2 regions of the Streptomyces formicae genome follow, and region 2 is predicted to be linked to the other one. Evidence: riboswitches for the same ligand, from Rfam matches in the RefSeq annotation. Region 2 holds a riboswitch; the other holds the start of a gene.
What was found. A riboswitch is a leader RNA that binds a small molecule or an ion and turns the genes downstream of it on or off. The one in region 2 is predicted to bind S-adenosylmethionine.

Region 1 (4,603 bases), 5.9 Mb from region 2:
GCATGGACGGGGCTCTTTGCCGTCCCGGGGGCTGGATAGGGTGGTCCCACCCCCTTGTCGAGGGGCGCGTCTTCATACTTCGAGAAACCCCAGGAGCGGCCATGAGCGCTGTGACCCCCGCAGGAGGCACTACCGCGGCGGGCCGTTCCTGGCCCGACGTACTGAACGGCCTGCTCGACGGCCGCGACCAGAGCGCCGACGACACCGCGTGGGCCATGGACCGCATCATGCGCGGCGAGGCCACCGACGCGCAGATCGCGGGCTTCGTGGTCGCGCTGCGCGCCAAGGGCGAGACCGTCGAGGAGATCTCCGGGCTCGTACGGACGATGTACGAGCACGCCAACGTGATCGAGGTGCCGGGGGAGACCGTCGACATCGTCGGGACCGGCGGGGACGGGGCCAAGACCGTCAACATCTCGACCATGTCCGCGATCGTCGTCGCGGGCGCGGGGGCGAAGGTCGTCAAGCACGGCAACCGCGCCGCCTCCAGTGCCTCGGGCTCCTCCGACGTACTGGAAAAGCTCGGGGTCAACCTGGAGCTGCCGCTGCACCGGGTCGTCGAGGTCGCGGAGGAGGCGGGGATCACCTTCTGCTTCGCGGTGAAGTTCCACCCGGCGCTGCGGCACGCGGGCGCGGCGCGCGGCCAGTTGGGGATCAGGACCGTCTTCAACCTGCTCGGTCCGCTCACCAATCCGGCCAGGGTGCGGGCCCAGGCGGTCGGCGTCGCCGATCCCCGGATGGCGCCCATCGTGGCGGGCGTCTTCGCCGAGCGCGGGCACTCCTCGCTCGTCTTCCGCGGCGACGACGGGCTCGACGAGCTGACGACGACGGGCACCTCCCGCGTCTGGGTGGTGCGCGACGGTGTCGTGCGCGAGGAGTCCTTCGACCCGCGGGACGTCGGCATCGAGCTGGTGGAGATCTCCGCGCTGCGCGGCGCGGACGCCTCGTACAACGCGGAGGTCGCGCTGCGGCTCCTGGACGGCGAGACGGGACCCGTGCGGGACGCGGTGCTGCTCAACGCGGCCGCGGCGCTCGTGGCTCTGAAGCCGACCGACGAGCCGTTCGCGGAGCAGATCAGGGCGGGCATGGCGCGGGCCGCCGAGGCGATCGACACCGGGTCCGCCAAGCGGGCCCTGGAGCGCTGGGTGGCGGCCAGCAACCGCTGAGCGGGCCGCCGGTGTGACGCACGGCGCAGTCCGGATCCTGGACTGCGCCTTGCGCGCCGAAGATCGTGTGGCAGGATGCTGCACAGGTCATGAGTGACAGCGACTACGGCCCCGGCCCGCTGTCCGGCAACCCTCCGTCCGTGGCGGGGTGCCCCGGGTGAAGACCAGGTCGTACGCAGCAAGGCGTATGGCAAGCGCGGACCCCTCGCAACCCTGGGGTCCTGGTCCTCAAGGGAGCAGTCTCGTGAGCAAGCGAATGTGACAGGGCTTCCACGCCCCGCCTCCGCACACCCTTTTTCACCTTTCTCCTGCGCTGTCGACCGACGTCCGGCGCAGTGATCTCGCCTGCCTCTCACGGGAGTTCGCCATGTCTGTTTCCGCCGTTGCCGTCGACGCGTCCGTCTGTGCCCAGCCGCTGCCCGTGCTCGGCGCGGACGTCACCGTTCCGCTGGTCACCGGTGGTGAGGTGACGTACGCGGCGCTCGACTACGCGGCGAGCGCGCCCGCGTTGCAGCGGGTGTGGGACGACGTGGCGGCCTACGCCCCCTACTACGGCAGCGTGCACCGCGGGGCCGGGTACCTGTCGCAGCTCTCCACCGACCTCTTCGAGAACTCCCGCGCGACGGTCGCCGAGTTCCTCGGGTGCCGCGAGGACGACCAGGTGATCTTCACGCGGTCGACCACCGACTCGCTGAACCTGCTCGCCGCCGCGCTGCCCGCCGACTGCCAGGTCTTCGTCTTCGAGACCGAACACCACGCCTCGCTGCTGCCGTGGCGGGACGCGCGGGTGACCTACCTCAACGCGCCGCGTACGCCGGACGAGGCGGTGCAGACGCTGGAGCGGGCCCTTGCCGACCGTGACCCCTACGGCCCGGCCCTGGTCTGCGTGACCGGCGCCTCCAACGTCACCGGCGAGCTGTGGCCGGTGCGCGAGCTGGCCGCCGCCGCGCACGCGCACGGCGCCCGCATCGTCCTCGACGCCGCGCAGCTCGCACCCCACCACCCCGTCTCCATCGACGAGTTGGACGTGGACTGGGTCGCCTTCTCCGGCCACAAGCTGTACGCGCCGTTCGGCTCCGGCGTGCTCGCGGGGCGCTCCGACTGGCTGCGCGGCGCCGAGCCGTACCTCGCGGGCGGCGGGGCATCGCGGAAGGTGGCGCGGCGCGCCGACGGCGGCGTGGACGTGGAGTGGCACGACACCGCCGCGCGGCACGAGGCGGGGTCGCCCAACGTCATCGGCGTCTACTCCATCGCCGCCGCCTGCAAGGCGCTGACCGAGGCCGGATTCGACGAACTGGTCGCCAGGGAGCGGTACTTGATCGCGAAGGTGCGCGAGGGGCTCGCCGAGGTGCCCGCCGTGCGCGTGCTCTCGCTCTTCGGTGACGACGCGCCGCGCGTGGGCGTCATCTCCTTCGTCGTGGACGGCTGGAACAGCTCGCACTTCGCCGCCGCGCTCTCCGCCGAGTACGGGATCGGCGTGCGCGACGGTCTGTTCTGCGCCCACCCGCTGGTGCGCACCCTGCTCGGCAGCGAGCCCGACGAGCCCGGCGAGTGCGGCGCGCCCGAGGCCGCGCCCGGCGAGAAGTCGCTCAACGCCATCCGCGTGAGCTTCGGCGCGGGCACCCCCGACGAGCACGTCGAGCGCTTCGTGCGCGCCGTCAAGGAGCTGGTGGCCGACGGCGCGCGGTGGAGCTACCGCACCGAGGACGGCCGCTGCGTGCCGGACACCAGCGTCGCCGCCTGACCCGGCAGGCGCGAGCCGAGCTGGATCATCCGCAGGGCCCGCTCGGTCGCGTCGGTGAGGAACTCGCCGCCCCTGCCGAGCGCCTCGGTCAGGGAGACGGGGGCGGGCAGGATCGCGCTGTAGGCGTCGACACCGGCGGCCCGCACGTGGTGCGCGCCCCGGCCGATCGTGCCCGCGAGCACCAGGACCGGTCGGTCGAACATCTTGGCGCGGCGGGCCACCTCGGCGGGGATCTTGCCGCGCGGGGTCTGGTGGTCGAGGGCGCCCTCCGCCGTGATGACCAGGTCGGCGCGGGCGAGCCTGGCGTCCAGGTCGAGCTGGTCGAGCAGCACGTCGAAGCGGGGGAGCAGGGCGGCGCCGAGGGCCGCGAGTCCTGCGCCGAGTCCGCCGGACGCGCCCGTGCCGGGGCCCAGTGAGAGGTCGGCGCTGACGCGCAGGTCGCGCGTCAGGACGTACGCCCAGTGGTCGAGGCCGGCGGCGAGCTCCTCGACCTGGCGGGGGGTGGCGCCCTTCTGGGGGCCGAAGACGCGGGCCACGCCGCGCTCGCCGCACAGGACGTTGAAGGGGTTGCAGGCCACCTGGATGTCGGTGGCCGCGACGCGCGGGTCGATGCCGGTGGTGTCGATGCGGTTCAGGCGCGTCAACTCCCTTCCGCCGTGCGGCAGTTCCCAGCCGTCCAGGTCCAGGAGGCGGGCGCCGAGGGCCTGCAGCGCCCCGGCGCCGCCGTCCGAGGTGCCCGAGTCGCCGCAGCCGACCAGGATCCGCCGGGCGCCCGCGTCCAGGGCGGCGCGGATCAGCTCGCCGACGCCGTACGTCGTGGTGGCGCCAGGGTCGCGCAGATCGCGGGGGACCAGGGAGAGGCCCGCCACGGCCGCCATCTCGACGACCGCGGTGCCGTCGGGCAGCAGCGCGAAGTGCGTGCCGATCGGCTGGCCGACGGGGCCGGTGGCGGGCAGCGCGACCAGGCGGCCGCCCTCCGCGGCGGCCAGCGCGCGTGCCGTGCCCTCGCCGCCGTCCACCAGCGGGATCAGGTCGGTCTCGGCGTGCGGGACGACACGGCGTACGCCCGCGGCGATGGCCTCGGCCGCCGCGCCCGCGGACAGGGATTCCTTGAAGCCGCTGGGGGCGATGGCGAAACGGGTCAGCATGAGGGTCTCCCAGGGATCTAACGGACGGGGACGCCGAGCAGCGGCCAGAGCGTGACGGCGCACAGCAGGACGAGCGCGGCGGACAGCGGGGCCAGGACGGCGGAGAGCCGCAGCAGGTCGCGCGGGGTGTAGGTGGGGACGCCGGGGACCTCGGCGAAGAGCGTGACCGGCTTGGCGGAGGCGGGCAGCGTGTGGCAGAAGCCCGCGGCCGCGGTGGAGGCGAGCGCCGCCGCGACCGGGTTCACGCCCGCGCCGACGGCCGCCGCGACGACCAGCGGGACGAGCACGGAGGAGCGGGCGGAGCGGGACTGGAGCACCAGGTGCGCGGCCGTGCTGACCGCGACGACCACGGTGAGGAACAGCCACGGGGGCAGGTCCAGGGGCAGGCCGCCGACCAGCCACGTGGCCGCGCCCGAGTCGGCGAGCGCGACGCCCATCGCCATCGTCGCCGCCATGAAGAGGAGCAGGGACCAGGGGACGGTCTTCAGCGCGTCCTTGAGGCGTACGGTGCCGAGCGCGGGCGACGAGGCGACGACCGCGCCGAT
Region 2 (4,603 bases):
CCGGCCCATGCCAAGCCGCAGCGAGAACCGTACCGAGCTCATCGAGTCACTCATGGAGCGGTTCCCGAACGTGCCGCGGGAAGCCGTGATCAAGGAGGACCTGCTGCGCGGCGGGATCGCCTTCGACGAGTCGGCGCTCAGCGACAACGAGGGCGGCGAGGTCAAGCCGAAGTCGTACTTCATCTTCTCCTTCGACCACGGCACCCTGCCCGAACTGGGCGCCGCGGCCCTGCGCCGCCCGCCCGAGGAGATCGTCCTCACCGGCGGCCCCTACGAACTGCGCCGCACCGTCGTCTCGGTCCGCGTGAACCCGGCGTCGCCCTACCGGGTCGCGGCCGACGACGACGGAGTGCTCGGCCTCTACCTGGACGGCGCGCGGATCTCCGACGTCGGCCTGCCGCCGATGCCGGACTACTACCGGCACACCCTGGAGAACGGCAAGTCCGTGATGGAGGTGGCGCCCACCATCCAGTGGGGCTACCTGATCTACCTGACGGTCTTCCGGGTCTGCCAGTACTTCGGCGCCAAGGAGGAGTGCCAGTACTGCGACATCAACCACAACTGGCGCCAGCAGAAGGCGGCGGGCCGCCCCTACACCGGTGTGAAGCCGATGGACGAGGTCCTCGAAGCCCTCGCCATCATCGACAAGTACGACACGAACAAGTCCTCCACCGCGTACACGCTCACCGGTGGCGCCATCACCACGCAGCTCCAGGGCAAGGACGAGGCCGACTTCTACGGCCAGTACGCGAAGGCCATCGAGGAGCGCTTCCCCGGCCGCTGGATCGGCAAGGTCGTCGCCCAGGCCCTGCCCAAGGCGGACGTGCAGCGCTTCCACGACTACGGCGTGCGGATCTACCACCCCAACTACGAGGTGTGGGACCCGTACCTGTTCGAGCGCTACTGCCCCGGCAAGGAGCGCTACGTCGGCCGTGACGAGTGGCACCGCCGCATCCTGGACTCCGCAGACGTCTTCGGGCCGCGCAACGTCATCCCGAACTTCGTGGCGGGCGTGGAGATGGCGGAGCCCTTCGGCTTCAAGACCGTCGGCGAGGCCATCGACTCCACCGTCGAGGGCCTGCAGTACTTCATGTCGCGCGGCATCACGCCCCGCTTCACCACCTGGTGCCCGGAGCCCACGACGCCGCTGGGCAAGGCCAATCCGCAGGGCGCCCCGCTGGAGTACCACGTGCGGCTCCTTGAGGCCTACCGCGCGACGATGGAGGCCAACGGCCTTTCCTCGCCCCCCGGTTACGGCCCCGCCGGACCCGGCAACGCGGTGTTCTCGGTGAGCTCCTTCATGGACAGCCTGCCCGCGGAGAAGGCCGCTCCGGAGGACGCCGTTATCCCGGCGACGCCCCAGTAGAGCCGTGTTACGGTCGGGGCGGGTCACGAGTTCCAGCGTCAAGCCCCGGCTGGCTGGACGGCACCCCGCTCCGTCGCGGGTGCCCCGGGTGACGACCCGCCCCGCGCGAGGCGCGCGGGGAACGGCGGATCACCGGGGCCGGTTCCCGGGGTCCACGACTCCGGAGGCGCTCCATGACGCACCCGCACACCATCTGCGACCACGACACCTGCGAAGCCCGCACGCCGGGACACCAGGTCCACTGGATCCAGGCCCGCGACAGCGCGAAGGACCCGGGGCCGCTCGTCGACGTGCTGCTCTCCTCGCACGACGTACGGGACGACGGCCGCATCGCCCTCCATGTGCTCGGCCCGACCCGGGGCGTGCCCGCCACGCTGTGGACGCACGACCCGGGACGGCTGCGCGGGCTGCTGCGCGAGCACCGGGGCCTCGCCCAGTGGCAGCCCCGCTGGAACCTGCTCCGGCTGCGGCGCGACACCGTCGCCACCACGCTGGTCTGCGTGGCACCCGACGGGGAGCCCGCCGCCCCTGGCCGCTGACGAAGATCACCGCTCCGTAGGATGACGCCGTGCCGGACGAGGGCGATCCCCGCGTCCGGGCGGCGCGACAGTCAGCCACCCAGAGCCGGAGGTCCCCCGTGCAGCACCACCCCGTCACCGTCGTCACCGGCGGCAGCCGAGGCATCGGCGCGGCTGTCAGCGCCCGTCTCGCCCAGGAAGGGCACGACGTCGCCATCGGCTACCGCTCCGACGAGGCCGCCGCGGCGAAGGCGGCCGACGCCGTCCGCGCCGCGGGCCGCTGCTGCGTCACCGTCCAGGTCGACACCGCCGACGAGGCCGCCGTCGACCGTCTCTTCGACACCGCTGCCGCCGAACTCGGCCCCGTCACGGGCCTGGTCAACAACGCGGGAGTGAGCGGGCCCGTCGGGCCGCTCGCCGACGCCGACGCCGAGGGCATGCGCCGCGCGCTCGACGTGAACGTCCTCGGCTATCTGCTCTGCGCCCGGCGCGCGGTGCGGGACCTGAAGGCGAACGGCGGCGGCGCGATCGTGAACGTCTCGTCCGCCGCCGCCACGCTCGGCGCCCCCGGCGAGTACGTGCACTACGCGGCGGCCAAGGGCGCCGTCGACACCCTGACCGTCGGCCTTGCCAAGGAGGTCGCGGGGGACGGCATCCGCGTCAACGCCGTTGCCCCGGGCGTCATCTGGACCGAGTTCCACGCGGACCCCGAGCGCCCCGCGAAGCTCGCCGACGGCATTCCGATGGGGCGCTCGGGCCGGCCGGAGGAGATCGCGGCGGCCGTCTCCTGGCTGCTCTCCGCCGATGCCTCCTACGCGACGGGCACGGTCCTGCGGGTCGCGGGCGGCCGCTGACCCCGCCCCACCGAGGGGGGCCTCGTACGCTGGGCGCATGATCAGTGGAGAGGTCTCCCTCACGTCAGACGTCCTCATACGGCCGGTCACGCTCGACGACGCGGAGGCGCTCGCCCGCGCCTACCGGCGCAACCGCGCCCACCTCGAACCCTGGGACCCGGACAGGCCCGCCGCCTTCTTCACCACGCAGGGGCAGAGCGACCGGCTCCGGGTGCAGTTGGAGGAGGGCCGCGCGGGCCGGTCCGCGCACTGGGTGCTGGTCGGCGGCGGTGAGGTCCTCGGGCACGCCGCCCTGTCGAACATCGTGCTCGGCCCGGTCCGCAGCGGGAACCTCGGCTACTGGATCGACGCCGAGCACCAGGGAAGGGGCCTCGCCTCCGGCGCGGCGAACGTCGTCTGCGAGGCCGCCGACGGCCAACTGGGCCTGCACCGCGTCGAGGCGGGCACGCTCCTGCACAACACCGCGTCGCAGCGCGTGCTCACCAAGTGCGGCTTCGAGGAGTACGGCGTCGCGCCGGGCTTCCTGTACATCCAGGGCGCCTGGCGCGACCACCGGCTCTTCCAGAAGATCCTCAACGACCGCCCCGCGTGAGGCGGTTCGCGCGGAGTCTCAGACGATGCCCTCGGCGACCTCGGCCTGCTCGCGGTCCGAGCCGTACGCCTGCGGAGTGCTGTACGAGCGGCGCGCCACGAACCACCACACGGTGGCCAGAATCAGCACCACGGCGAGCGCGATCGACGCGTAGTTCATCGACTGGACGGTGACGGGCGAGGCCTGCGGCAGGCAGAACAGGACCGTCACGAACGCCACCCAGATCACCGCGATCCAGCCGATCGGCTTGCTCCAGCGGCCCAGGTTCCACGGGCCCTGCTGGAAGCGGTCGCCCGCGCGCAGGCGCAGGAAGATCGGGATGGCGTAGGCGGGCGTGATGCCGATGACGTTGATGGCGGTCACGGCCGTGTACGCGGTCGCCGAGTACAGGGACGGCAGGGCGATCACCGCGGCCAGGCCCACCGAGAGCCACACCGCGGGCACCGGGACCTGGGTGCGGGAGCTGACCTTGCGCCAGATCGCGGAGCCCGGCAGCGCGTTGTCGCGGGAGAAGGCGAACACCATGCGGCTGGCCGCGGCCGTCTCGGCGTTGCCGCAGAACAGCTGCGCCACGATCACGATGAGCAGCAGCGCCGTCGCGCCGGACTCGCCGATCGCGTCGATCATGATCTGGGCGGGCGGCACGTTGGTGGCGGTCTCCAACGTGCCCTTGTAGTCCTGGATGGCGAAGGTGAGCCCGGCCAGCAGGACGAAACCGGCGATCCAGGAGGCCCAGATGGCGCGCACGATGCCGCGCGCAGCGGACACCGACGCGTTGGACGTCTCCTCCGAGAGGTGCGCGGAGGCGTCGTACCCGGAGAACGTGTACTGGGCGAGGAGCAGGCCGATCGCGGTGACGTAGAGCGGGTTCTCCCAGCCGGTGCCGTTGTAGAACTCGCCGAAGACGAACGACGGCGACTGGTGGTGGTCGGGCACGATCGCGAGGACGCCGACGATCACCGTGACACCGGCCACGTGCCACCACACGCTGATCGAGTTGAGCAGGCTGACCAGGCGTACGTTGAAGAGGTTCAGGACGGCGTGCAGGAACAGGATGCACAGGAAGATCAGGAAGGTCTTCTCGGCCGTCGGCGTGAAGCCGAACTTCAGATTGAGGAACGCGCCGGTGAACAGGGCGGCGCCGTAGTCGATGCCCGCTATCGCGCCGAGCAGGCCGAGCAGGTTCAGCCAGCCCGTGTACCAGCCCCAGCGGCGCCCGCCGAGCCGGTCGGCCATGTAGTAGAGCGCCCCCGACGTCGGATACGCGCTGGTC

Region 1: linked by a shared signal. The riboswitch ahead of KY5_RS10735 (aminotransferase class V-fold PLP-dependent enzyme) and the one ahead of KY5_RS36955 (hypothetical protein) in region 2 are both predicted to bind S-adenosylmethionine.

Annotation. Positions count from the first base shown of each region.
Region 1 covers NZ_CP022685.1:2,545,071-2,549,673, reverse strand. The annotation lists gene trpD (anthranilate phosphoribosyltransferase) at 102-1,166, shown strand; SAM riboswitch class IV at 1,252-1,369, shown strand; gene KY5_RS10735 (aminotransferase class V-fold PLP-dependent enzyme) at 1,534-2,910, shown strand; gene KY5_RS10730 (glycerate kinase) at 2,859-4,058, opposite strand; gene KY5_RS10725 (SLC13 family permease) at 4,076-4,603, opposite strand, start outside.
Region 2 covers NZ_CP022685.1:8,484,511-8,489,113, forward strand. The annotation lists gene KY5_RS36950 (radical SAM protein) at 8-1,366, shown strand; SAM riboswitch class IV at 1,388-1,497, shown strand; gene KY5_RS36955 (hypothetical protein) at 1,540-1,905, shown strand; gene KY5_RS36960 (SDR family NAD(P)-dependent oxidoreductase) at 2,004-2,738, shown strand; gene KY5_RS36965 (GNAT family N-acetyltransferase) at 2,776-3,330, shown strand; gene KY5_RS36970 (amino acid permease) at 3,349-4,603, opposite strand, start outside.